Regions from separate parts of the Aggregatilinea sp. genome, predicted to be linked through region 1. Evidence: riboswitches for the same ligand, from Rfam matches in the RefSeq annotation. Region 1 holds a riboswitch; each other region holds the start of a gene.
The links. Region 1 has a riboswitch for cobalamin ahead of V7116_RS24735 (FecCD family ABC transporter permease). Riboswitches for the same ligand answer to the same signal wherever they lie in the genome.
Positions count from the first base shown of each region.

Region 1 (6,941 bases):
ATCATACGCGTTACTCCTGAAGCCCCCACCCACGTGTTATTTCGCCGCGTATTGTAGCTTATGTTCCCATCCCGCACATATCCCAGCCTGTTACACGCCTGCCCCGCCGCACGACATGGGATATACTCGCAGCAATAACGATTTGAGCGAGAACTTTGAGGAGCGACAACCTTATGAACTACCGCGAATTGGGGCGTACCGGCTGGTCCGTGTCGGAAGTGAGCTTCGGCGCGTGGGCGATCGGCTCGGCGTGGGGCAAAGTGGACGACAACGAATCGCTCGCCGCGCTGAACACCGCCATTGACAACGGCGTGAACTTCATCGACACGGCAGACGTCTACGGCGACGGGCACAGCGAAAAACTGATCGCCAACGTGCTCAAGGGCCGCCGCGAGCAGGTCTACGTGGCGACGAAAGCCGGGCGACGCCTGCCGAAGCAGGTCCCCGAAGGCTACACGCGCGAAAACCTGACCGCATGGATCGAGCGCAGCCTGCGCAACCTGGAAACGGACAGCCTCGACCTCGTGCAGCTTCACTGCCCGCCGACCGCCGTCTACTACATGCCGGAGATATTCGGCATCATGGACGACCTGACGCAGCAGGGCAAGATCAAACACTACGGCGTCAGCGTGGAAAAGGTCGAAGAGGCGCTGAAGGCCATCGAATTTCCCAACGTGAAGACGGTGCAGATCATCTTCAACATGTTCCGCCACCGTCCCAGCGATCTGTTCTTCCCCGAAGCGAAGCGGCGCAAGGTCGGTATTCTGGCGCGCGTGCCGCTGGCGAGCGGCCTGCTCACCGGCAAGATGACCGCCCAGACCACGTTTGCCGCCGACGATCACCGCAACTTCAACCGCGAGGGCGAGTCGTTCGACAAGGGCGAGACGTTCTCCGGCGTGAACTACGAGACGGGCTTGCAAGCGGTCGAGGAACTGCGCGCGCTCGTGCCGGATAACGCGACGATGGCCCAGCTCGCGCTGCGCTGGATTCTGATGTTCGACGCGGTGACGTGTGTCATTCCGGGGGCGAAGCGGCCTTCGCAGGCGCTGGATAACATCCACGCCGCCGATCTGCCGCCGCTGACCGCCGCGCAGATGGACACCGTCCGCGACGTGTACGACCGCCTGATCCGCCCGCAGGTGCATCACCTCTGGTAGCGGGGAGGCAGCGGTTAGCCGTTAGCGATTGGCGGTTAGCTCAAAGCGGGGCATTTTGTAGGGGCGTATTGCGATACGCCCCTTTTTCGTGTGGCGTACACGGTGAAAAAAATCGGGCGGGTTATCGTAGAAACCTCACCCCCGGCCCCTCTCCAATCAAGTTGGAGAGGGGAGACAGGCGGCGGCCAACAGGGTTTTGTGGAGGCGGATCACAGCCCCGCCCCGGCGGACCTAATCCCTGTTCCATGGCCCCTATTCCCTACCGCCCCGTCCCGGCAAGCGCGTGCGACGGGTGCGGCGCGGCATCCGCGCTGCCGGTGATCGCCAGCCGCAGGAAGCCCGTGATCGGGTCGTGGTAGGGCTGCACGTCCACGCAGTACACCTCGGCCAGCAGATCCGGTGCCAGGACGGCTTCGGGCGTGCCCTCGGCCAGCACCGTGCCGTGATGCAGCATCACCAGCCGGTCGCAGTAGCGCGCGGCCATTTCCAGGTCGTGCACGGCCACCGCCGCGCCGAGCCGGTCCTGCGCGACGAGGCGGCGCAGCAGGTCCAGCACGCCCAACTGGTGCTGCACGTCGAGGTTAGCGGTCGGCTCGTCCAGCAGCAGCACGCGCGGCTGCTGCGCCAACGCCCGCGCGATCAGCACGCGCTGGCGCTCACCGCCGCTCAGCGTATTGATCAGCCGCGCGGACAGGTGCGCGGTGTCGGTGCGTTCGAGCGCGAACTGCACGATTTCCCGGTCACGCCCGGTTTCGATCTCGAAGCGGCCCAGGTGCGGGCTGCGGCCCATCATCACGATCTGCTCGACGGTGAACGCAAAATCCAGCGCCGTAATCTGCGGCACGTGCGCCACGATACGCGCGATCTGCCGCGTGGAATAGCGGCGCAGCGGCTGGCCGAGCAGCGTCACCTCGCCGCCGACATCCGTCCACAGCCCGCCGATGGCCTTCAGCAGCGTCGATTTGCCCGCGCCGTTCGGCCCGACCAGTCCGACCAGTTCCCCCGCCGCCACGGAAAACGACACGCTTTGCAGCAGCGTATTCTCATCGCGCCGCACCGTGATCGCGTCCGCACGCAGCAGCGCGGCATCGCTCGAATGGCCGTTGGAATGCCCGTTCTTGGGGCGGGCGGAGTTGAGCTTAATCATGGGCCGGTTCCTCGGTGGCAATCATCGGAAGGTCGGGAAATGCCTGCGGATACAGGGCGTACGCCACATCTTCGACGCCCTGAGCAATGTACTGGCTGACGTTGGTCATGTGCGCGGCGTTGATGGCATATACGCGGCCCTCCTGCACGGCGCGCAGCGTGCCCAGTGCCGGGTCGGACGTGAACCACCCGAGTGGATCGTCTTTCCCGCTGAACCACCCGCTCACCAGCACCACGTCGGGATCGGTGCTCAGCACGAATTCGGGATCGACCAGCGGGTACGCCTCCAGCCCGGCTTCGGCCACGACGTTCACGCCGCCCGCCAGATTGATGATCTCGTCCACAGTGCTGCCGGGGCCGTACGTGATCCCGCCCGGCTCGTAATAGAGCACGCGCACCGGGTCTTCGCCCGCCACCGCATCCTGCACCGCCTCCAGCCGCGCGTCCATCTCCGCGATCAGGGCGTCGGCGCGTGTTTCCTCGCCGGTCACTTCACCCAGCAGGCGGATGTTGGCGCGGATCTCGTCCACGCTGTTGAACTCGGACAGGGCAAAGACCGGGACCTGCGCGTCTTCGAGCTGTTCGAGCGCGGCGGGGTTGCTGTAACTCGCCATCACGACCAGATCCGCGTCCAGGCTGATCAGCAGCTCCGGGTCGCCGGACAGATCGGTGTGCTCGATGCCGTCCAGCCGGTCGCTGATGTTGCTGATCGCCGGATCGTCCGCGAAGTACGACACGCCCAGCAGCCGGTCCGGCCCGACGAGATCGAGCAGGATCTCGTCCGAGCCGAGCGTCACGGACGCGATGTGCTGCGGCGGCGTATCGAGCGTCATCTCATGGTCCATGCCATCGACCACCGTGCGCGGAAAGGCCGCCTCGGCCCCGCAAATCGACTCGAACGACAGCGCAGGCGGCGGCGCGGCGCTGGTATCGCTGGTGTTGCGCCACCACCAGCCCTCGACATCGCCCTGCTGCACCGCATACGCCGACGCCCCGGCGATGCTGAACTGCCACGTCCCCGCGTCGCTCAGGTGGAAATAGGACCAGTAGGTGCACGGACCGTCGCCTTCGCACTGGCAAAAGCACGAGTCGCCGGGCGGGGTGCAGCCCACACCGTCCAGACGGCAGACCGTCGCGCCCATCGAGCTTTGCTCGGCCAGCGTATCCAGCCCGGTCGCTTCCAGCGCGTCGAGGCCGGTAGGCGCGTTGCCGTCGAGCGTCACACAGAACGTCTGGACGCTGCCGTCCTCGCCCTGTACGATGACGCCCGCCTGGATGGTGGGATCGTCGCCCTGCGCGCGGGCGATCCCGCTCCCCAGCAGCGCCCCGGCGATCAGCGCCACGCCCAATACGGCGGAAAATAGTTGGCGGACGGTCATCCTTAAAACTCCTTGTAAGCGATCAGGCTTGAGCAGTTGGCGATTCACCAGGCGCGCTCTTCAGGTAACACTTGCACGATGCGTAGGAGCAATTCGTGAACTGCCCCTACCGGGCGGGTTGATGCGGTTTGGTAAATAACTCGTCCGCACCGCGACCTCACCCCCGGCCCCTCTCCAATCAAGTTGGAGAGAGGAGACAAGCACGGCCCCATAGTCCGTAGGGGCGGGGCTTGCTCCACCCGGCTCTCGCCGGTTGCCGCCCCGCTCGTCATGCCGTCGGCGGGTAGGGTTCGTAGGGGCAATTCATGAATTGCCCCTACCGGGCGGGTTAAAAACCCGCCCCAACAGGCTCGCCGCAAACGTCGCTCTACAACATGGCGATGCGGCGGCGGTTGCGCCACAGCAAAAACACGAAAAACGGCCCGCCGACCAGCGCAGTGACCGTCCCGACCGGCAGCGTCTCCGGCGCGATGATCGAGCGCGCGAGCGCGTCCGCAAACACCAGAAATGCCGCGCCGCCGATCAAACTCGCAGGCAGAAGCACGCGGTGATCGGGGCCGATGATCAGGCGCAGGATGTGCGGCACGACCAGCCCCACGAACGCGATGGTGCCCGCCACGCTCACGGCGGACGCGGTCAGCAGGCTGCTGAGCGCCAGCAGGATCAGGCGCACGCGCGACACGTTGACGCCCAATGACTGCGCGCTTTCCTCCCCGATGGTCAGCAAGTTCAACTCGCGGCTGTACAGCAGCAGCAGCACCGCCGAGATCAGGATCGGCCACACAGCGATACGGAAATATGCCCAGCCGCGCCCTTCCAGGCTGCCCACCACCCACGACAGCACCGATCGCGCTGCGCCCGCATCCGATGTGCGCAGCAGCAGCACGGACGTCAGCGCACCCAGCACGGAATTGAGCGCGACCCCGGCCAGCAGCAGCGCCGCCAGATTGGTGCGTCCCTGCTGGAGCGACAGCCCATAGACCAGCAGCGCGGCCAGCCACGCCCCGACGAAGGCGGCCAGCGGCACGCGCCACAGCGCGTTCGATAGGGGGCCGCTCGTCAGAAGCCACAGATCTCCGGCGGCGGCCTGCGTCATGACCAGCACCACGCTGAACGACGCGCCCGCGCTGATCCCGATGATGCCGGGGTCCGCCAGCGGATTGCGGAACAGGCCCTGCATCACCGCGCCCGCGCAGGCCAGCGCCGCGCCGACCAGCGCCGCTACCATCAGCCCCGGCAGGCGCACGACGGTCACGATGCGATACGTGGCCGAGCCTGCGTCAAGGCTGTGATGCAGCCCGACGTATTGCAGCAGGGACTCCGCAACGTCACGGTAAGGGATCGAGGTCGAGCCGACCGACGCGGCGTACACCATCGCCGCCAGCAGCAGGAGCAGCAGCGCGCCGCAAATCAGGAGCAGGCGGGGCAAAATGCCCATCCCCGCCAATAAAAAGGCTGCGCGTGGACGTTCGGCAGCGTTGAGGGAAGAAGCCACGGTCGATCTCGTTTCACACGGCCAAACAGAGTCAGGGTGCTTCGCCTGGGAGGGATCGAAAAACCCGGCCATGTGGACCGGGTTGGAACGCCTGTACCGGGGAACCGGTGGAGCGACAGCTCCGGAGTAGCTCCAACCCCTCACCGCGAAGGTCGAAACTCGGATTCCTCTGTGGCGGGCGACCGGGCTTGAGGGCGCGTTGTTCACCCTGTTACCGTTGCGGGTCAGCGCAGGACTTGCACCTGCTTCGCCATCGCGGAGTTTCACCGCGACGCTTTGCCATCCGGGGCATAAGCGCCACATAGGAAGACGATATGCCCTTACAATAGCGCCACACGCGCAAACATGCAAACAACCGTCCGTTTCGCTCCTCGCGCCCCGACCGTTCCGCCGCTCTCGATTTCAAACCCATTTGAGGGAAAACTCTCCATTAGAACACCAGGGGTGTATGATCGAAGATGTACAGGTGCTCTAACGCGGAGGAACGAACGTGACAAAACCAAAAGTGGTGGTCGTGCAGGCGGCATCAGTCGATGGCCGGTTAACCCTTTCCCCCGATACCCTGCTGATGGCCGCGATGGATCGCTGGGTGGCGGTCGCGGGCGCAAGCGAAGTGTTCCTTAACACGCTGAAACAGACTTACCAGCCCCAGGCACAGCTTGAGGGCAGCGGATCGTTCATGTTGGAGAGTATGACGCCCGACCCGCTGCCGCCCGCCGACGGCGATCTCGCCGCGCTCTACGACGACTTCCTGCCCGCCGAGATCGTGAACCAGCCGGGGCGGCGCTGGTTTACGGTGGTGGACAGCCGGGGACGTATCCGCTGGATGTACAAAGAGATGCCCGGCGAAGACGGGACGGTCTGGTATGCGCTGCTGCTCGTCTCGCGCCAGACGCCGCCTTCCTACCTCGCCTACCTGCGCCGCGAGACAATCCCGTACCTCGTCGTGGGCGAGGATCGGGTCGATCTGGCCTGCGCGCTGGATAAGCTCAACACGCTGCTCGGCGTCACGACGGTGATGTCAACGGCGGGCGGCACGCTGAACGGGGCGCTGCTGCGCGCCGGGCTGATCGACGAGGTGAACATCGACTTCTTCCCCGGCCTGATCGGGGGCCGCGCGACGTCCAGCCTGTTCGATTCGACCGAGCTGGGGCCGGACGACATCCCCACCCGCCTCAACCTGATCTCGGCGGAGGCCCAGCCGGACGGGCACGTCTGGCTGCGCTACGAGGTCGCGCCGCGCTGACGGTCGAGACGCGCGCCAACGAGGGAAGCCGCAGGGCCGGGAACGTTCCGGCCCTGCGTGCGTTTGGCGGGTCGGCGGCCCGTATTGGAGTGCGCCGCAAAAAGCCAGATCGCGTATACTTAATGAGTAGGAACTTAAAGTTTATTTTCACTCACTGATCCCGTGGAGATAGAACCGCATGTTAGTCAAAGACCGTATGTCCGTGAATCCTATCACCGCGCTGCCGGAGACGACGCACAAACAGGCCGTCGAGCTGATGCGCGAGAATCAAATCACTCACCTGCCGATTGTCGATAAGAGTGGACGGCTGGTCGGCATCGTCGTCGAGGAAGATCTGTTCCACGCACAGCCAACGCCCGCCACCACGCTCAGCATCTATGAGATTCACAGCCTGCTGTCGCGTTTGCAGCTCAAGGAAATCATGCGCCACCCGGTGCACACCGTCGTGCCGGACTGCCCGCTCGAAGAAGCGGCGCGCATGATGATCGAAGAAAACGTGGGCTGCCTGCCGGTGGTCG
Region 1 is NZ_DAISHJ010000178.1:338-7,278, reverse strand. Features, by position in the region: partial or broken gene V7116_RS24755 (hypothetical protein) at 1-5, opposite strand, end outside; gene V7116_RS24750 (aldo/keto reductase) at 174-1,157, shown strand; gene V7116_RS24745 (ABC transporter ATP-binding protein) at 1,417-2,304, opposite strand; gene V7116_RS24740 (ABC transporter substrate-binding protein) at 2,297-3,682, opposite strand; gene V7116_RS24735 (FecCD family ABC transporter permease) at 4,050-5,177, opposite strand; cobalamin riboswitch at 5,334-5,494, opposite strand; gene V7116_RS24730 (dihydrofolate reductase family protein) at 5,668-6,423, shown strand; gene V7116_RS24725 (CBS and ACT domain-containing protein) at 6,602-6,941, shown strand, end outside.

Region 2 (8,734 bases), on a different contig from region 1:
CGGGTGCACCTGATGCACGAATTTGCCCGCGCTGCGCTCGGACGTGACCTGCGTCACTTCCACGCCGGGATGCCCCAGCAGTAGCCGCAGCAGCTCCCCGCCCGCGTAGCCGGACGCGCCGACCACGCCCACTGTCAGACGATCCGCGCCGCCGCTCACGCGGGCACTCCCGCCGATTCGAGTACAAATTGTGCGATGCGCTGGGGGATGTTGACGCCGGTGGTGGTGATGCTGTTTCTGAATTCCATGGTGTGGTTGACTTCGTTGACGAGGAGACCGCGTTGGGGATCTTCGAACAGGTCGATGGCCAGGACGCCGCCTGCACCGCTGCTGACGGCCAGCGCCGCCCGCGTACACAAGTCTGCGATCTCCGGCGTGACCGGACAGTTCGAGGCTTGCCCGCCGCGCGCCGTGTTGGTGATCCAGTGCGGCGAGGTGCGGTAAATCGCGCAGATCGTCTCCGTGCCGACCACGAACGCGCGGATATCGCGCAGGGGTTTCTCGACGTATTCCTGGATGTAGTACGCATGATGCGCGACGCCGCCGAGCACTTCTTTGTGCTCGATGACCGCTTCCGCCGCGTCGCGGTCGTTGACGCGCGCCAGCAGCCGCCCCCACGACCCGACCGGGGGTTTGAGCACGACCGGGTAACCCAGGCGTTCGATGGCCTCCAGCGCCGCTTCGGGGCTGAGCGCGACTTCGGTGCGCGGCTGGGGCACGTCCGCCGCCGCCAGCGCCAGCGAGGTGCGGATCTTATCCGCGCAGACGCTGGCCGTGCTGCTGCTGTTGATAACGTGCACGCCCGCCGCTTCGAGCAGCATCGACGCGACCAGCCCGGCGCTGGTGCTCACGCTGCGTTCCAGCACCACGTCCACCGGCGCGGCATAGTCGCCCACGCGCGCCGTGATCTCCCGCTCGTCCAGGCGCGTCACCGCCACGCCGAGCGACTCGAACGCCTCGAAGAGCAGTTTCTCTTCGACGCGAATCCGGCTGCACAGAATACCGACGCTCATTCGCCCCAATCTTCCATTTCTACCGGGGCCAGATCGACCGTCAGCGGTTCCAGTTCGATCACTTCGAGTTCCGCGCCGCAGTCGCCGCAGGTCAGAATTTCGCCCTGCATCACGTCTTCGGGCAGTTCAAGCGCCGCGCCACATTCAACACATTCCGTCTGCAACATCGTTTGGATCTCCCTCGCTCTGCTTCGTACTTGTAACCGGACACTGGAAAACTGGGCAAACAAAAAGCGCCTCACCCGGCGATTGGGTGAGGCGCTTGGAAGGTACTAACACCAAGAACGCTACCGGCAATCGCCGCTAGACGTGGTCTCCTTCTTGCTCTGCTTAGCCAGACTGAGCTGGCTCACAAGTTGAAGTTGTTCGTTCATGGTGAAGTCGTCGTTACCATCTCCGCAGAATCATCTGCGGGCGCTATTTTACACTGGCACTAGGATAGGCGGTTTGGCGGCGATCCGTCAATAGGCACATTGGTACAAATTTTTCTGGGCCGGTTTTGGTGCGGATCGCCCATGCCTGTTTAGAGGGTATCGATTCCGGCGCTCAAGCGCAAGAATCGCGGCGCCCCATCAACCGGCTTTGTACGATTTGCCCACTTCTTCCCCTGCGCGCGGCGAGAAATTACGTTTTTATGGAGAAAAAAGGCCGGGCAGGTTTGGACACCCACCCCCTACAGATCTGCCGTTTTGGGGCAACCCCAACTGCCAATCATAGCGTGTTTTGTGCGGGCGGGTCTGTGACCCGCCCGCTGTTGACGTGTCCACATAAAAAAGCAGGGCAGGTTAGAAACCTGCCCCTACAAAAGCCGTTGACTTTCGTTTATCTCCCCTCTCCAACCCAGATTGGAGAGGGGCCGGGGGTGAGGTCGCGGTGCGTCCCCTACGCCTCCGGGAAGCCCGACGAGCGCGTCACGCTGCCGTCTTTGGCGATCAGCAGCGCCTCGACGCCCACCAGCCGCTCGACCAGCGCCAGCCCATCGACCGGGCCGAGCACCATCATCGCCGTCGCCAGCGCATCGGCGTCACACGCGGTCGGCGCGATCACGCTCGCGCTGCTCAGTGCCAGCGGCGACGCGCCCGTGTGCGGATCGAGGATGTGGTTCAGGCGGAAGTCGGGCGTGAAGGTGTTCATGTAGTCGCCGGAGGTCGCCAGCGCGCGGTTGTCGATCTGCGTCACGGCGGCAAACTCGGCGTCCCCGGCGCGCGGCGGCTGGATGCCCACCTGCCACGGACGGCTTCCGGCGCTGCCCAGCGCCTGCATATCGCCGCCCAGCTCGACCATCACGCGGTCGAAGCCATAGCCCACGAACACTGCCGCGCCCGTGTCGATGATATAGCCCTTGGCGATGCCATCCAGCGTGACCGCCATACCCGGCTGGTCGAGCGTGATGCGGTCCGCGCTCAGCGCGATGCGGCGATAATCGACCAGGGCCTCGGCGCGGGCCAGCTCGTCGGCATCCGGCAGGCGATTTTCCACGGCGCGCGCCCGGTACAGCGCCAGCACCGGCTCGACCGTCACGTCGAACGCGCCGCCGGTCAGGTCGCCGTACTCGACCGCGCGCGCCAGCACGTCGCGCAGCGCCGGATCGGGCGCGTCGAGGCGGCCCGTCGTGTTGAGCGCCGTAAGCTGGCTGTCGGCGCGGAAGCGGCTGAAGATACCCTCTAGCGCCGCCATGCGCTCGAAGGAGGCGCGAATCGCGGCGCGTGCTGTGCCGGGATCGTCCGAGATCACGGTCAGGTTGGCGACGGTGCCCAGCAGCAGGCACGTTTCTTGCACGCGCTGGACGCCGGGAGACCGCGCGAGATCCAGACCCACCCCGCCCAGCGCTACGACGCCCCCCGCCAGCGCGGTGATCTTGATGAACTGGCGGCGCGAGAAACGCGTCTTGTTCAGGGCCGAAGATTCAGGGTTTGACATCATAGCGCCCTCTATTGCAAATCATCGTCGATAATCAGCGTTGGCTGAAGCGGATCGGGCGTGGCCGTTGGTACGTGCGTGACGACCGGCGACGGCGTCGCCGTGATCGCCGGGATCGTCGCGTAAGGCGTGCGTGACGCCTCACGGATCGCCAGAAACTGCTGGCCCTCGCCGCCGCTGGCGTTCGCCTCGTCGAAGGCGATGATCAGCGCCAGCACCGCCATCACCATACACACCGCGATGAACGCGATCAGGAAGCTTTGTTTGAAAAGCGAGCTTTTCCGTTTTTCCATGCGTCTTTTGCCCAATGACGAACTTCGCCGACGTAATCCACAACGGGTCCCAGGGGACAGATATAATTGCACCAGGGCCGGTAAATAACCAGTGAGGCCAGCATCACCAGCACCAGCAGCACCCACTGCGGCCACGAGCCTTTCAGGTTGAACAGTGTCCCGAACGGCTCATAGCTGGCCGCACCCGGCATACGCAGCGCCAGCCCCGCGACAATCGCGCCAAACGCCAGTACGCGCTGCGCCCATTGAAGCTTCGTGTACATCGAGCGCGGACGGTACACCTTCGCCCCAGTGAACGAGCCGAGAATCTCCTGCACACCGCCGAACGGGCAGAACCACGAGCAGTACGGGTTCTTACCCTGAATGAAGGTCACCGAGAAAATGCCGCCCAACAGCAGGAACCAGTAGAGGTTATCCTGCCAGTCCGGCCAGAACCCTGCCAACAGCGAGATCACGTTGGACAGCGTGAACGGCTTATTGTACAGGAATCCCAGCACCACGATCCCGGTCAGCATCACGGCCCAGCGTCCATAATGTTTCACGTTTTTGCGGCGCGTCTTGTGCAGGAAATAGCTGACCACGAACAGCGCGATCAGCGTCGCTTCCGGGATGCCGAACTTGATCGAGCGGTGCTCGGCAGGCACGGAGGCATTCAGTTCGCTGGTCGACAGATCGCGCACCGCCTCGCGGATGCTGCGCGCGACGCCTTCGGCGCTGAAGGTCGCGCCGCTCACGCGGTCGATGTCGTCGCCGAGCTGCATTGGGTCTTTGTAGCTCAAGCCGACGAACTGCGCCAGGAAATTCTCGCGCCCAATCAGGCGGAAGAAGCCCGGCGTCTCCTTGTGGCCGACGATCTGCGCGCCGGTGATGTTGCCATCGGGATCGATGCCGACCAGCACCTCCACCGGCCCGCCATAGCCGCTCGCCGTGCCGACCTGCGCGTAGCCGACCAGGGTGTCGCCCTGGTAGCCGACGTACAGGTCGCGGCGCGTCTCGATCCGGTCTGCGCCGGGCAGGACGTTCTTCACGTATGGACCCGCGTCGCTGCTGCCGGTGTTGGCATAGCCAATCAGCCACGCCGCGATGATGATCGCCAGCGCGATGGCCGTGACAATGGTTTGGCGGCGGCGCTGGCGCGCGCGTTGGAGTTGTAGGGCATTTTGAACGGGAAGCGTTCGTGCTGTTGCCATGGCTGCTTCGATGTTGTGGCTGCCGCTGCGGCCCGGTTGGCGGCTCGCAGCCGTAAAATCGGTCAGGTGAGTTAAGAGCGTGTATGAAAAGCGGCTTTATACCCCGTCGCGTTACTCACCGCCAGCGCCTTCCGCTGTCTTGCTCCCCTTCTCCTTGAGGGAGAAGGGGCCGGGGGATGAGGGTTTCCGGACACACTCTATGAAACAACGGCCCCGCTGTCCCGCTCAAAGCGAACGGCGCGGGGAAGGTAACTGAGAGCGTGTATGGAAAGCGGCTTTACTCCCCTTTTCGTGACTCGCGGCAAGCACCTTCTGCTGTTCTGCTCCCCTTCTCCCTGAGGGAGAAGGGGCCGGGGGATGAGGGTTTCCGGACACGCTCTGAGCCGGGCAGCACTTGCGCGCCGCCCGGCAGATAAGGCGTCAGTCGCTTACTTGGCGCTCTTCGCCGTCAGCGTCTGGTAGCTGCGCCACGCGCGTACACCCACCACCGCCATCAGGATGAGGCCAGGCACACCGAACGACAGCAGCAGGATGTTCGCGGCCTTGTATTCGAGTTCCGCGCGGGAGCCGCTGAAGTTCGCGATCGCCAGCAGCAGGAACACGATGGACACGGCGAGGATGATGTAATCGTACCACGCCAGCTTAAATTCGGAACGATGAGCGAGGAAGATGAACCCCGCGCCGATCAGAATACCCAGAATTAACCACAACATTGGTCGGTTATCCTTTCTTATCCGCAGCGCCGCGCGCTATGCGTCCTGGTGGCCCATGGTCGTGTCGTAGCCCAGCTCGGAGTAGTCGAGCTTCCACCACTCTTCGCAGTCCTTCTGCGGTTGGCCGAGGTCTTCGCTGATGTACGCGGTGCGGCTCATGCTGGCCAGCGCGCTGTCGAAGATCGGGGTGGTGCCGATAACGCCCTTGACCATCGAGTGGATGAGCGCCTTGTTCTTGACCGCGAACGGGCAGACCGAGAAGCAGATACCGCAGTTCGTGCCCACTTCACCCCAGTACGTACGGCAGGTAACCGAATTTTCGTACCAGGTCTTCACGCCGCCACGGTTCCAGCCGCCCTGCGTCTCGTAGGACGGTTCGGATTCGAGGCTCAGCGAGCCGGACGGGCAGTAGGTCGCGCAGGTCTTGCAGGTCTTGCAGAAGTTCATGATCCCGGCGTTGATCGGCTTGGTCGGCGCGACGGGCAGGTCGGTGACCATCTTGAAGACGCGGACCATCGGACCGTATTCCGGCGTGACGAGACGGTTCAGGCGCGACAGTTCGCCCAGGCCAGCCATAACGCCGAACGCGGGCGCGATACCGAGCGCGTTGGTTTCGTTTTCGCCCAGGCCCAGGTAGCCGATGCTGCGCAGGAAGCCCTGCAGGCGGCTCTGGATGGCGCGGTTCTGCGAGTAGGCCAGGCTGGTGGTCGCGGCGCCCAGCGGCGTGGGAGCGCGCTGAAGCTGCTCGGCAGACATCTGCACGGTCCACACAATGACGTAGCGGCACTTGTTGGGGATGACGCGGGTGGTCTCGTCTTCTTCCGGCTGGTCCTGCTCCTTGAACACCAGTTCCTTGCCGTCAGGGTCAATCGAGTAGATGAGCTTCTTGGTGGTCTCTTCTTCCAACTCCACGAAGCCGACGGTCGCCGCGCCGAACGCGCGCAGGGCCGAGCGGATCATCTCGGAGTTCTCTTCCGGCGTGCCTTCCCAACGCGGCACGCCACGATCTTCCGGCGTGCTGATGTTATCCGGCGGCAGGAACGACTGGGTCGCACCAATCCCCGACGCAGCGTACATGGCGATGTCGCGGATCGAATAACCGGGGCGACCTTCGAGCGCGAACTTGTTCTGATTGCTCTCGCGCATCCCTGTGATGCGTGTGGCCTCGTCCTCACCAACGTACTTCGCCAGACCGCGACGCACGGTGTCGCGCTCGTTGAAGCGGTAGATGGCGGCCCAGTCGATCTCGACCGTGGGGGTATCCACTTCCTTCACGTAAAACGGGCGTGAATTGATGGTTGCCTTATCGCCCCAGTCTTCACCGAAGGCAGCAATCGGCCCCAGGCTGGCCGTGGTAGCGCCCAGGCCGAGCAGCCCCATGTCCCTCAAAAACTCGCGGCGGTTAAGATTGAACGGCATATTGAATCTCCTTCAGCGACATTGAACGGATAAAGACTATTTAGCCGATCGGAATTACCGGACGATTAGTGCGGGCCGCAGCTCGTGCAGCCCGTTGCAGCCATCCCGCAACTGCCGCAGCTCGGCGCGCCAGCCAGGGCGCGACGCTGACCATCGGCGCTCGACGAGAACACCGCTACTGCCGAAATCAACCGCTGCGTCTCGGCTGCACCGCAGGCGGGGCACAATGTTTCCGCGTCGATCTCGGCCATTGGCTTCTGAACCTGGAATAGGGTTTGGCAGTCGCGGCAGCGGTACGAATACGTTGCCATGGGTTCCCTTCCTCCAAAACGAAAAAGAGCCGGTTTATTCCTGTTCGGAATAACCCAGCTCTCTAGGCTCGTAGAGATAAGACGTTGCAGCGGGTATTCTGGCTCGACCGGGCAAAACGCCCGATCTTACAGTTGCGGCCCAGCACCGGCCTTGCACCGGTTTTCCCCCTGACGCGCGATACCCTTCACCTAACCGTTATCGCAGCGTCATTTACTGCTGATGAAATAATTATGCAAAAAGGGGCCGGGCTTGTCTGTCAGGAGGGGGAAGAACGTGTGTCAGGAAAACGCCCTTGATTGCGCACGCGCCTGTCGGGAATTTGCTGACAGGCGCGTGCGCAAAAAGATGACAGCGGGGCGCTTATTTCCCTTTCGTCGTGTCGATGCCGTATTCGGGCAGGTCGAGATTCCACCACTCGGTCGGGTCTTTGCGGACACCGTAGCCGAAGGCGTCGTCCATGCTGCGCGTCAGGGAATTGATGACGGGGGCAGTTGCGATCTGCATATGCACGAACTGGTGCATAAAGCTCTTGCCCTGCTTGGTGAACGGGCACACGGCGAAACAAATGCCGCAGTTGGTCCCGGCTTCTTCGTACCAGAAGCGGCGGCAGCGCAGCGAGTTTTCGAACCACGCCTGATGCCCTGGGTTGCTCCACTCGCCCACCGGCTCCCAGCCCGGCTCCGTGTCGAAGCTGAGCGCGCTGGGCGGGCAGGCTTCGGCGCACTTCTTGCACGTCTTGCAGAAGCGTGTGATGCCCGCGTCAATGGGCCGGTCCGCCGCCAGCGGCAGATCGGTGACCAGCTTGAAGACGCGCACCATCGGGCCATATTCCGGCGTGATCACGCGGTTCTGGCGCGACAGCTCGCCCAGCCCGGCCATCACCGCCAGCGCCGGAGCGATGCCCAGGCCGTTCAACGTCTGCTCGCCCAGGCCCTGATAGCCCAGGCCGCGCAAAAACTCTTGCAGCCCATTCTGAACCAGCAGCCCGCGCTGGTAGCTGGTCTGCGTGCCGAACTCCGCGATCTTGGTCGGCGCGCGGCGCAGCGCGTCTTCCGACATCTGCACCGTGTACACGATCACCCACTCGGCGCGGTTGGGGATCACGCGCTTGTCCTCGGTCTCGTACGCCTGCTCGACGTCCTCGAACTCGATGCGCTTGCCGTCGGTATCGACCGCGTAAATCAGCTTGCGCGTGCGCTCGTCCAGGTGCACGATCCCGACGCTGGCCGCGCCCATCTGCCGCAGCGCCACCTTGATGATGTGCGCGGCGTCCTCCGGCGAGCCTTCCCACCGCGCGACCCCGCGCTGTTCCGGCGTCATGGCCCACTGCGCGCCGAGGAAACTGCGCGGGATTATCCCGCGCGACTGCCGCATGGCGTTTTCGAGCGCCTGATCCTTCAGCGTGTAGCCCGGTTCTTCCGAGTTCAGGCGTTCCAACAGCAAGTCCTCGCGCACCTGGAGCAGCCGCTGGTTTTCTTCCGGCGTGGCGAAGCGGCCCAACACGTTGCCGAACAGCGTATCGCGCGAGGCATCCACGCGCTTGATCTGCTCCCAACGGATGCCCGTCGTCGGCTCATCCACTTCGCGCACCCACCACGGGCGGCGGTACACCCCGCCGGACGTTGTGCTGCCGAAGACTTCTCCGGCCAGCGTGAGGCCCGTAGACCCGGCGGCAGTCGCCGCGACCCCGGCCATGCCCAGATTTTTCAAAAAATCACGGCGGCTGATCTTCAATTCATCGCTCATGAGGCGTCCTCGATATGGCTGTGAGCGTGCGGTGAATAGGACAGATCCGGCTCCACGGCGAACGGCTCGACGATCTCGGCCACAGGCTCATCGTCGGGCAGCGGCGCGGATTGGCGGTAGGGCGAGCG
Region 2 is NZ_DAISHJ010000034.1:29,736-38,469, reverse strand. Features, by position in the region: partial or broken gene V7116_RS12180 (N-acetyl-gamma-glutamyl-phosphate reductase) at 1-159, opposite strand, end outside; gene lysX (lysine biosynthesis protein LysX) at 156-1,013, opposite strand; gene lysW (lysine biosynthesis protein LysW) at 1,010-1,180, opposite strand; gene V7116_RS12165 (FAD:protein FMN transferase) at 1,896-2,933, opposite strand; gene V7116_RS12160 (hypothetical protein) at 2,945-3,226, opposite strand; gene V7116_RS12155 (FMN-binding protein) at 3,184-4,416, opposite strand; gene V7116_RS12150 (dehalogenase) at 4,845-5,129, opposite strand; gene V7116_RS12145 (reductive dehalogenase) at 5,166-6,548, opposite strand; gene V7116_RS12140 (FmdB family zinc ribbon protein) at 6,614-6,859, opposite strand; cobalamin riboswitch at 6,931-7,072, opposite strand; gene V7116_RS12135 (reductive dehalogenase) at 7,221-8,606, opposite strand; gene V7116_RS12130 (hypothetical protein) at 8,603-8,734, opposite strand, start outside.
Region 2: linked by a shared signal. The riboswitch ahead of V7116_RS12140 (FmdB family zinc ribbon protein) and the one ahead of V7116_RS24735 (FecCD family ABC transporter permease) in region 1 are both predicted to bind cobalamin.

Region 3 (8,734 bases), on a different contig from region 1:
GATGGCCTGGAAGGGCGCACGGTGGCACTGCTGGGGTTGGCGTTCAAGCAGAACACCGACGACATGCGCGATGCGCCGTCGATCACGATTGCGGAGCAGCTTCACGCGCAGGGCGCGGTTGTGCGTGGGTACGATCCGGTGGCGATGGATGTCGCCAAGCGCATCATGCCGTTCATCGAGATGTGCGAGGACCCGTATGTGCTGGCGCGCGGCGCAGATGCGCTGATCGTGATGACGCCCTGGAACGAGTTCAAGCACCTTGATATGAAGGCCGTGAAAGAGGCGATGACCACGCCGGTGATGATCGACGCGCGCAACCTGTACGAGCCTGCCGAGATGCGCAGCGTGGGCTTCACCTATCGCGGCATCGGGCGCGGCTATAACGGCTAAAAAGCCTGAATCCCCGGCAGACGGGGGCATACATGGTCATTTTACGCAGGGATGCCACGGATCGGCATCCCTGCTAAACTTAGGGCACAAGACGGTCGGCGCTGTAGTGGAAGGACTTGGAATGCCAGGTGAGGGGCACGGCGTAACCCGGCACATACTCGACAACGGCCTTACCATTTTGCTCAAAGAGGTGCACACCGCGCCGGTCATCAGCTGGTGGGTCCTATACCGCGTTGGCAGCCGCAACGAGCCGACCGGGCACACCGGCATCTCCCACTGGGTCGAGCACATGATGTTCAAGGGCACGCCAAAGTATCCCGCGGGCGTGCTGGATAAGGCCGTGGACCGCGAGGGCGGCATCTGGAACGCGCAGACCTCGTATGACTACACCGCCTACTTTGAAACGATGCCTGCCAGCCGGATCGCGCTGGCGCTGGAAGCCGAAGCCGACCGGATGCAGAATGCCGCGTTCGATCCCGACGAAGTGGAATCCGAGCGAACGGTGATCATCTCCGAACGCCAGGGATCGGAGAACTCGCCGGGCTTCTGGCTGTCGGAAGCGGTGCGTGCGACGGCCTTCCGCGTGCACCCGTACCACCACCAGATCATCGGGGACATGGCCGATTTGCATACCATGACCCGCGACGATCTGTATACCCACTACCGGACCTTTTACGCACCGAATAATGCCATCGCCGTTGCCGTGGGCGACTTCGACAGCGCCGAGATGCTGGCGCAGATCAAGGCGCTGTACGGCTCGATTCCGGTAGGCGCCGCGCCGCCGCTGTTCAACCGCCCGGAGCCGCCGCAGCAAGGCGAACGCAGCGTGCGCGTGGAGCGCGAAGGCAGCGCGGCGACGATCTTCACCGCGTACCGCGCGCCCGCAGCGACCGATCCCGATTGGTTCAAGCTGGCTCTGGTAGACAGCATCCTGGCGGGCGCGAGCGCACCGGGGGGTGATGGTATTGGCAACAAGACTTCGCGCTTATATCGCGCGCTCGTCGAGACGGAACTGGCGGCATCGGTGGGCGGCGGACTGTACCCGTCGATCGATCCCTACCTGTTCAGCGTCATCTTGACCGTGCGTGATGGTCGCCAGATCGAGGAAGTGCAGGCCGCGCTGGATGCCGAAATCGACCGGCTGGTGGCAGGCGATCTGACGCAGGCCGAACTGGACCGGGCGAAAAAGCAGGCGAAAGCGCTGTTTGCGTATGGCACGGAAGGCGTCACCGGGCAGGCGTTCTGGTTGGCGTTCTCTGAGAATTTTTCCGGCTACGAGTGGTATCTACACTACCTGGATCACCTCGATGCAGTGACCCTGGACGATGTACAGGACGCCTCACGCCGGTATTTCCGCCGCTCGCAGCGAACGGTCGGCTGGTTTATCCCCACGAACAGCGGGCAGGAAGGCTGACGCAATGACATTACCTGTTGAATCCCTGCCGGGGCCGGATGATATTATCCGGCGTGAGCTGTCCAACGGCATTGTGGTGCTGGTGCGCGAGAACTTCAACGCGCGTTCGGTCGTGCTGGCCGGGTCGCTGGATGCAGGCGCGGCGTTCGATCCGCCTGATGCGCACGGACTCGCCGCTATCACGGCGTCCGCGCTGCTGCGCGGCACGGAGACGCGCGACTTTGCGGCCATTCACGAGTTGCTGGAGAGCAACGGCGCGAGTCTGTCGATCAGCGGCGGGCTGCATACGGTCGGGTTCTCCGGCAAGGGACTGGCCGAAGATCTGCCGATGCTGTTCGATCTTGTGGGAGACGCCCTGCGACATCCGGCTTTTCCCACGGGGCAGGTGGAGCGGCTGCGCGGTGAAATCATCACCGGACTGAAGATCCGTGAAAAGGACACGCGGTATATGGCCGCAAGGACTTTCCGCGAACTGGCGTATCCCGCAGGGCATCCTTATAGCCGCCAGCCCGAAGGGCGGTTGGCGACGGTGGCGGCCATCACGCGTGACCAGATGTCCGCGTTTCACCGCACCCATTACGGCCCGCGTGGAATGCTCGTGGTGATCGTCGGCGCGGTGAATGCCGAGCGCGCGCTGTCACTGGTCGAGGAGACGTTCGGCGCGTGGGAGAATCCCGATCAGCCTGCAATGCCGCTGGCGCCGGACGGTGTTGGGTTGGACGCGGCGCGCACGCAGACGATCACGTTGCCGGACAAAAGCCAGATCGATCTGGTGCTCGGTGTGCCGGGACCACCGCGCCGCGCCGACGAGTGGCAGGCCGCGACCCTGGCGAACGCCGTGCTGGGCGTGTTTGGGATGTACGGACGCATCGGCGCGGAAGTACGTGAAAAGCGTGGGCTGGCCTATTACAGCTACAGCCGCCTCGATGGCGGTATGGGGCCGGGCCCGTGGCGCGTAATCGCGGGGGTGAATCCGGCGAACGTCGAGCGGGCGCTGGAGGCCATTCGCGGCGAGATCCGGCGGATCGTCAGCGAGCCGGTTCAGGAGTCAGAGCTGGCGGACGTGAAGGCGAATTTCATCGGGCGGCTGCCGCTCCAGCTTGAGACGAACGAGGGCGTGGCTGGCTCGATCCTGTCGATGGAGCGCTACGAATTGGGGCTGGACTACCTGCGCCGCTATCCCGATTTGATTGTATCGATCACACCGGAGGCGGCGCTGGATGCCGCGCAGCGTTACCTGGACCCGGACGTGTACGCGCTGGCGCTGGCCGGGCCGGAACTGCCGGACTTTTCCGAAAGCGCCCCCACTGAGGCGCAGTCGGAGGCGTAATGCTGCGTATTGGCGTGGACCTGATCGAAGTCGAGCGCGTCGAGCGCGTGATGAACCGGTATGGCGATCGGTTCTTCGAGCGGTTTTTTACGCCTGCCGAGCGCGCGCAGTGCAAGGATCTTCCCGTGCGGTTGGCGGCGCGCATCGCCGCGAAAGAAGCGGCAGCGAAGGCGCTGGGAACCGGCATTGGGGACGTGCGTTGGATCGATATCGAAGTGTCGTCTGACGATCGCGGCGCGCCGCACCTGCATTTGCACGCGGCGGCAGCGGAACTCGCGCAGGAACTCGGGCTGTGCGAGTGGCAGATCAGCCTCAGCCACACGGCGGAACATGCCATCGCGTTTGTGGTCGCCGTGGGAAATGGAGCCGCTTCGCAGGAGTAGACCATTGTAACCCCCCGCGGCTCGCGTTATACTTCCTGCCATTGTCTAACAACTATGAAACGTCCAGGTGACGAACGCCCGGAAGCGTTCGTCGTAATGGGGGAAGCCGGTCCAAGTCCGGCGCTGTCCCGCAACTGTTGTGCGAGGAGTTTCACAGCCTCGCAGAGCCAGATTACCCGCCTGGACCGCCATATACATTACCCATCTCTCGCGGATCGGAGGTGATTCATGCTGTTCTCAGCGAGCTAGAACAGCGCCTTTCTTAACCGTCGGGAAAGGCGCTGTTTTTATTGGGCTCACTTTCCCCTGCATGTTGTCTTTTTTCAATTTCGAGGAGCATGATCCTGATGAAACGTTCTCATCTGTTGAGCACTATTGTGGCGCTGGCGCTGATCCTGGCGCTGGCGATCCCTGCGTTCGCGCAAGACGATACCGATCCCGCGCTGGCGGCGGTTGATTACCTGGATTCGATCCAGAATGCGGATGGCGGCTTCCCGACCGGCTACGCGCCGGAAAGCGATCTGACGACGACGGCAGACGCGATTATCGCGTTTGTCGCGGCGGGTGAAGATCCTAATGCGGTGCTATCGCCGGACATGGCAAATCCGTACTACTTCCTCGGCCAGCAGGTTGAGGCCGGGAACGTCACGGCTGCCGGGCAGGTTGCGAAAGTCGCCAATGCGGTCATCGCGGGCGGCAAGGACGTCACGGCGTTCGGCGGGCATAATCTGGTGAACGATCTGCTCGCGCTGCAGGACGAGAGCGGCCTGTTCGGAACCGGCGCGTTCGATCACTGCCTGGCGCTGACCGCGCTGGAAAACGCGGGCGTCGAGCTTCCTGAAGGCGCGGTGGATGCAGTTATCAGCGCGCAGACGGAAGACGGCGGCTGGGGCTTCGGGCCGGATCAGCCTGCGGATAGCAACACGACCGCGATCTGCGTGCAGGCGCTGGCCCTGACGGATCAGGCGGACGCGGTTGACGCGGCGCTGGCCTACTTCGAAGCCATTCAGAACGAGGACGGCGGCTGGCCGTACCAGAGCCCGAGCGACTACGGCACCGACAGCGATGTGAACTCGACTTCGGTCGTGGTTCAGGCACTGCTGGCGGCGGGCGAAGATCTGGCCGACTGGAATACCCCGCAGGACTGGCTGCTGTCGTTGCAGACGGAAGAAGGCGCGTTCGGCTACCAGACGGCCATGCCTGACGCGAACATTCTGGCGACGATCGCTGCGATCCCGGCAGTGGAAGGCGTTACGCTGACCGCGTGGGCGCCCATGCCCGAAGCGGAATAACGCCGGTTCGGAACATACACTAAACACGAGGGGCATGCAGACGACCGCATGCCCCTTTCTTTTTTGGACTTGTTGCGGCTGCATATGGGGGCTAGAATCAGCCGCATGTGAGGTTTATCTAGCGCTTTCGCTGCCACAGGATGCCATACACATGACGGATACCCTACCGAAGATGATGAAGGCCGTGGTGAAGGCCAAACGCGCCCCTGGCCTTGAACTGACCGAATGGCCTGTGCCGGAGATCGGCCCCGGAGAAGTACTGGTGAAGGTCCGTGCCGCGTCGATTTGTGGGACGGACCTTCATATCTATAAGTGGGATGAGTGGGCGCAGAACCGCCTCAAGCCGCCGTTTGTGGTCGGTCACGAGATCGCGGGCGAGATCGCGCAGGTTGCCGATGACGTGACGAGCGTGAAGGTGGGCGATTACGTCTCGCTGGAAAGTCACGTCGTGTGTAACGAATGTTTCTATTGCAAAACCGGACGCGAGTATATCTGCGAAAACACGAAAATCCTGGGTGTGGATCGTGACGGCGGATTTGCCGAATATGTCGCTGTGCCCGCCCAGAATGCGTGGAAAAATCCGCCCGATCTGCCGCTGCGCATTGCGGTGATCGAAGAAAATTTCGGCAACGCCGTGCATACGGCCATGGCGCAGGATCTGTCGGCCAAGTACGTGCTGGTGACCGGCTGCGGCCCGGTGGGCATCATGGCGATCGCCGTGGCCAAGGCAGCGGGTGCGCGGCGCGTGTTCGCTACCGACATCAGCGACTACCGTTTAGCGATGGCGCGCAAGATGGGCGCGGATCTGACGGTGAACGTGCTGGAAGAAGACGTGGTCGGCAAGCTGCTTGAGGCGACCTGCGATGAAGGCGTGGATGTGCTGCTCGAAATGTCCGGCGCGCCTAGCGCCATCGATCAGGGTTTCACGGTGCTGAAGGAAGGCGGCGAGGCGGCGCTGTTGGGCCTCGCACCGGGACCGTTCACCTTTGACCTGAACCAGCACATCATCTTCAAGGGTGCGATCGTGCGCGGTATCGTCGGACGGCGGCTGTGGGAGACGTGGTACCAGACGCGCGGCCTGCTCGAATCGGGCGCAGTTGATCTCAGCCAGATCGTGACACATGAGTTTACTCTGGAACAATTTGACGAAGCCTATCATGTCTTCATGAGCGGCGAGAGCGGCAAGATTATGTTCCACCTGTAGACGCCAGAGCCGAGGGCGGATCGCAGGAACTGATCCGCCCTCATTTTTTGAACTATTCCCCGGCGAGCCCTTCGGGTGCCAGCTCGCTGAGCCTCATTTCCTCAGATGCCTGTGCCGCGGGCTGCGGCGAATCGTCAACGTCGCGCAGCGCCCACCACGACACGATCCCCGCCAAGAAAATGATGACGCCCGCCCAGGCGAACACGCTGCGCGCGCCGATAGGGTCCATCAGGTAGCCCGCCGCGCCCATCGAGGCGATGTTTGCCACGTTGACGATGGTGTTCTGTGCGCCGGATGCCCGTCCGAGCTTTTCCTGGGGCACATGCTGCTGCATCAACGTCGCCGCGATGATCTGGGGCGGAGAGATAGTCAGCCCGACCAGGAACAGCACGACGATCATCAGCGAGTAGCTGCGCGTGACGGCCACGAGCACCGTGGTCACCCCGAACGCCAGCATACCCAGCCCGATCAGATTCCGTGCCCGGTAGCGCGCAGCCAGGGTCGAGATTGCCATGCTGCTCAGGATGATGCCCGCCGTTTGCGAGAACCGAATGGGGCCAATGCCCGCTTCGTTCATGCCCAGCTCGTTGACGAGCAGCGGTACGAAGGTGACATTTGCCGCGCCAAGCCCCAACATCATCGCCAGAAAGCTGATGAGTACGCCGCGCATGATCGTATCAGTGAGGGTGTAGCGCACGCCCACGACCAGCTCGCCTGCCATGGCCCGCGCGGTGTTCCAGATACTGTCCAGGGCGCTGCCGAGCGTATTCAGGCTTGCCTGAGCGGCCTGCATGGCGCCCTGGCGTGTGACGCGGCCCGAAATGCTGATGCGCGTGATGAAGTAGGCGGACACGAAAAACGACAGGCTGTCGATGATAAACGCCGGGGCCGTCGCATCAGCCCAGCCGACGAGGATGCCCGCGAGCGCCGCCCCTACGACGAATGACAGTGTATGTGTCAACTGGCCGAAGGCATTTGCAGCCAGCAGCTCTTTCTTATTCAAGATCATCGGCACGAGAGCCGTGCGCGCCGGATAGAAGAACGCGCTGACGACGCTGGATGAGACTGACACGACGAAGAAAATCCAGACTTTGTCCCATTCGTCCACGAACAAATAGGCCAGCGTAATGAAGCCGCGCATCAGGTCAGCGATGATCATCATGTGTTTGCGGTTGGCACGATCTGCCACGGTTCCCGCCACGAGGCCCAGGACGAGCGTGGGCAGCGCGCCGATCACGGCCAACAGGCCAATGACTGAGCCGGATCCCTTTCCTGCATCGTCGGCCATACGAATGATGGCGAACAGCATCGTGTTGTACGCGACAGCGTCGCCAAGCATCGAGATCATTTGCCCGATCCACAGGTTGCGGAAATCGGGCACGGCCAGGACGCTGAACACACTGGTTCCGTCCCGGTAAAACAGCTTTGCGCGGAACCGGCGCATAGCAAAACCAAGACCAGATACACTGCGGTGCATGATCTTCAATCCTTATCTACCGTTTTTCAGGGCAGCAGAGCAGGGCGGTTGAACGGTGAACGGGCATCCTCTGGTGAGATAAAAACAACCGCGCCCGACAATGCGGCGCGGTTGGATGTTTCACACAGAGATGCTAGCGATCCAAACTGGAAGTTTCATTATTATCCAAGAAATAGAGGTCGTCAAGCATTTGATCGATCTCGCCCTCATCTGCAACTTCGTAATCCTGCTCCAATGGCTCAATTTCGACCGTTTCTTCAGGAAGCTCGTACGGGGGCAGCACGACGGCATAGCCATTCTCGGTGGCCCACTGCACCATCTCTTCGATGACCTGGGCGATCTGCGGACCGTCCAGGGCGACAGGGCCGCGCCAGATGACGGGTGGCTCGGGCTCCGTGCCATCGCCAGCGAACAGCGTGATATGTCCATCTTCCGCGATGATGATATAGGCCGGTTCCACGGCTCACTCCTTTGGAATGAATACGCGGGTGAACACATCATAGCGCCACAGCAGCCGGATGGCGATAGCCCAAAGGATTGCCGCCGCAATGACGACCGCAAAATCGGCCCAGCCCAGAACCGACAGCTCAAAGAAGTGGCGCATCGGCGGCACGATATATACGACGACAAATGCGCCCAGCATCGCAAGGGCAAGCCAACGGCGGCGCGGATTATCGGTGCGCGGCGCGCTGCTTTTCCACACCTCGACAGGGTGCTCGGCCAGGATGATAAGCCACAGGCCGCAGAACAGCGCGGTGAGGGTCAACATCGTGCGCTGAAGCTCGACGCTCTGGTCGCGGTAGAGCAGGTAGACAACGAGCCCGACGATCGTGATGCTGAAACCGGTCGGAAGCGCGAACTCGCCCACGACTTTGAGCAGGCCGCGTTTATCCGTTTGCCCGGCGCTGGCCCAGACGGTCAGGATGACGGCGGGAATGCCAACGGGTAGCGTCGTGAGCAGGGCGTTGTGGCGCGGCGTGAAGGGGAAGTTCGCGCCGATGAACCCGGTGATCATGATCAGCAGGGCGGCGTAGATGGTGCGTGTCAGGAACAGACGCATGACGTCTTGCATGCCGTTCAGGATGCGCTGGCCTTCTTTGATCGCTTCCGGCAGAACGCTGAATTTATCGCCCAGCAGCACCATATCCGCGACGCTGCGCGTGGCCTGACTGCCGCTTTCCATCGCAATACCCATCTGGGCCTGCTTCAGCGACAGGACGTCGTTCACGCCGTCGCCAATCATG
Region 3 is NZ_DAISHJ010000001.1:34,812-43,545, forward strand. Features, by position in the region: gene V7116_RS00180 (UDP-glucose dehydrogenase family protein) at 1-390, shown strand, start outside; gene V7116_RS00185 (M16 family metallopeptidase) at 512-1,804, shown strand; gene V7116_RS00190 (M16 family metallopeptidase) at 1,809-3,134, shown strand; gene acpS (holo-ACP synthase) at 3,134-3,517, shown strand; cobalamin riboswitch at 3,566-3,715, shown strand; gene V7116_RS00200 (prenyltransferase/squalene oxidase repeat-containing protein) at 3,865-4,809, shown strand; gene tdh (L-threonine 3-dehydrogenase) at 4,961-6,013, shown strand; gene V7116_RS00210 (MFS transporter) at 6,066-7,490, opposite strand; gene V7116_RS00215 (hypothetical protein) at 7,624-7,950, opposite strand; gene V7116_RS00220 (HAD-IC family P-type ATPase) at 7,954-8,734, opposite strand, start outside.
Region 3: linked by a shared signal. The riboswitch ahead of V7116_RS00200 (prenyltransferase/squalene oxidase repeat-containing protein) and the one ahead of V7116_RS24735 (FecCD family ABC transporter permease) in region 1 are both predicted to bind cobalamin.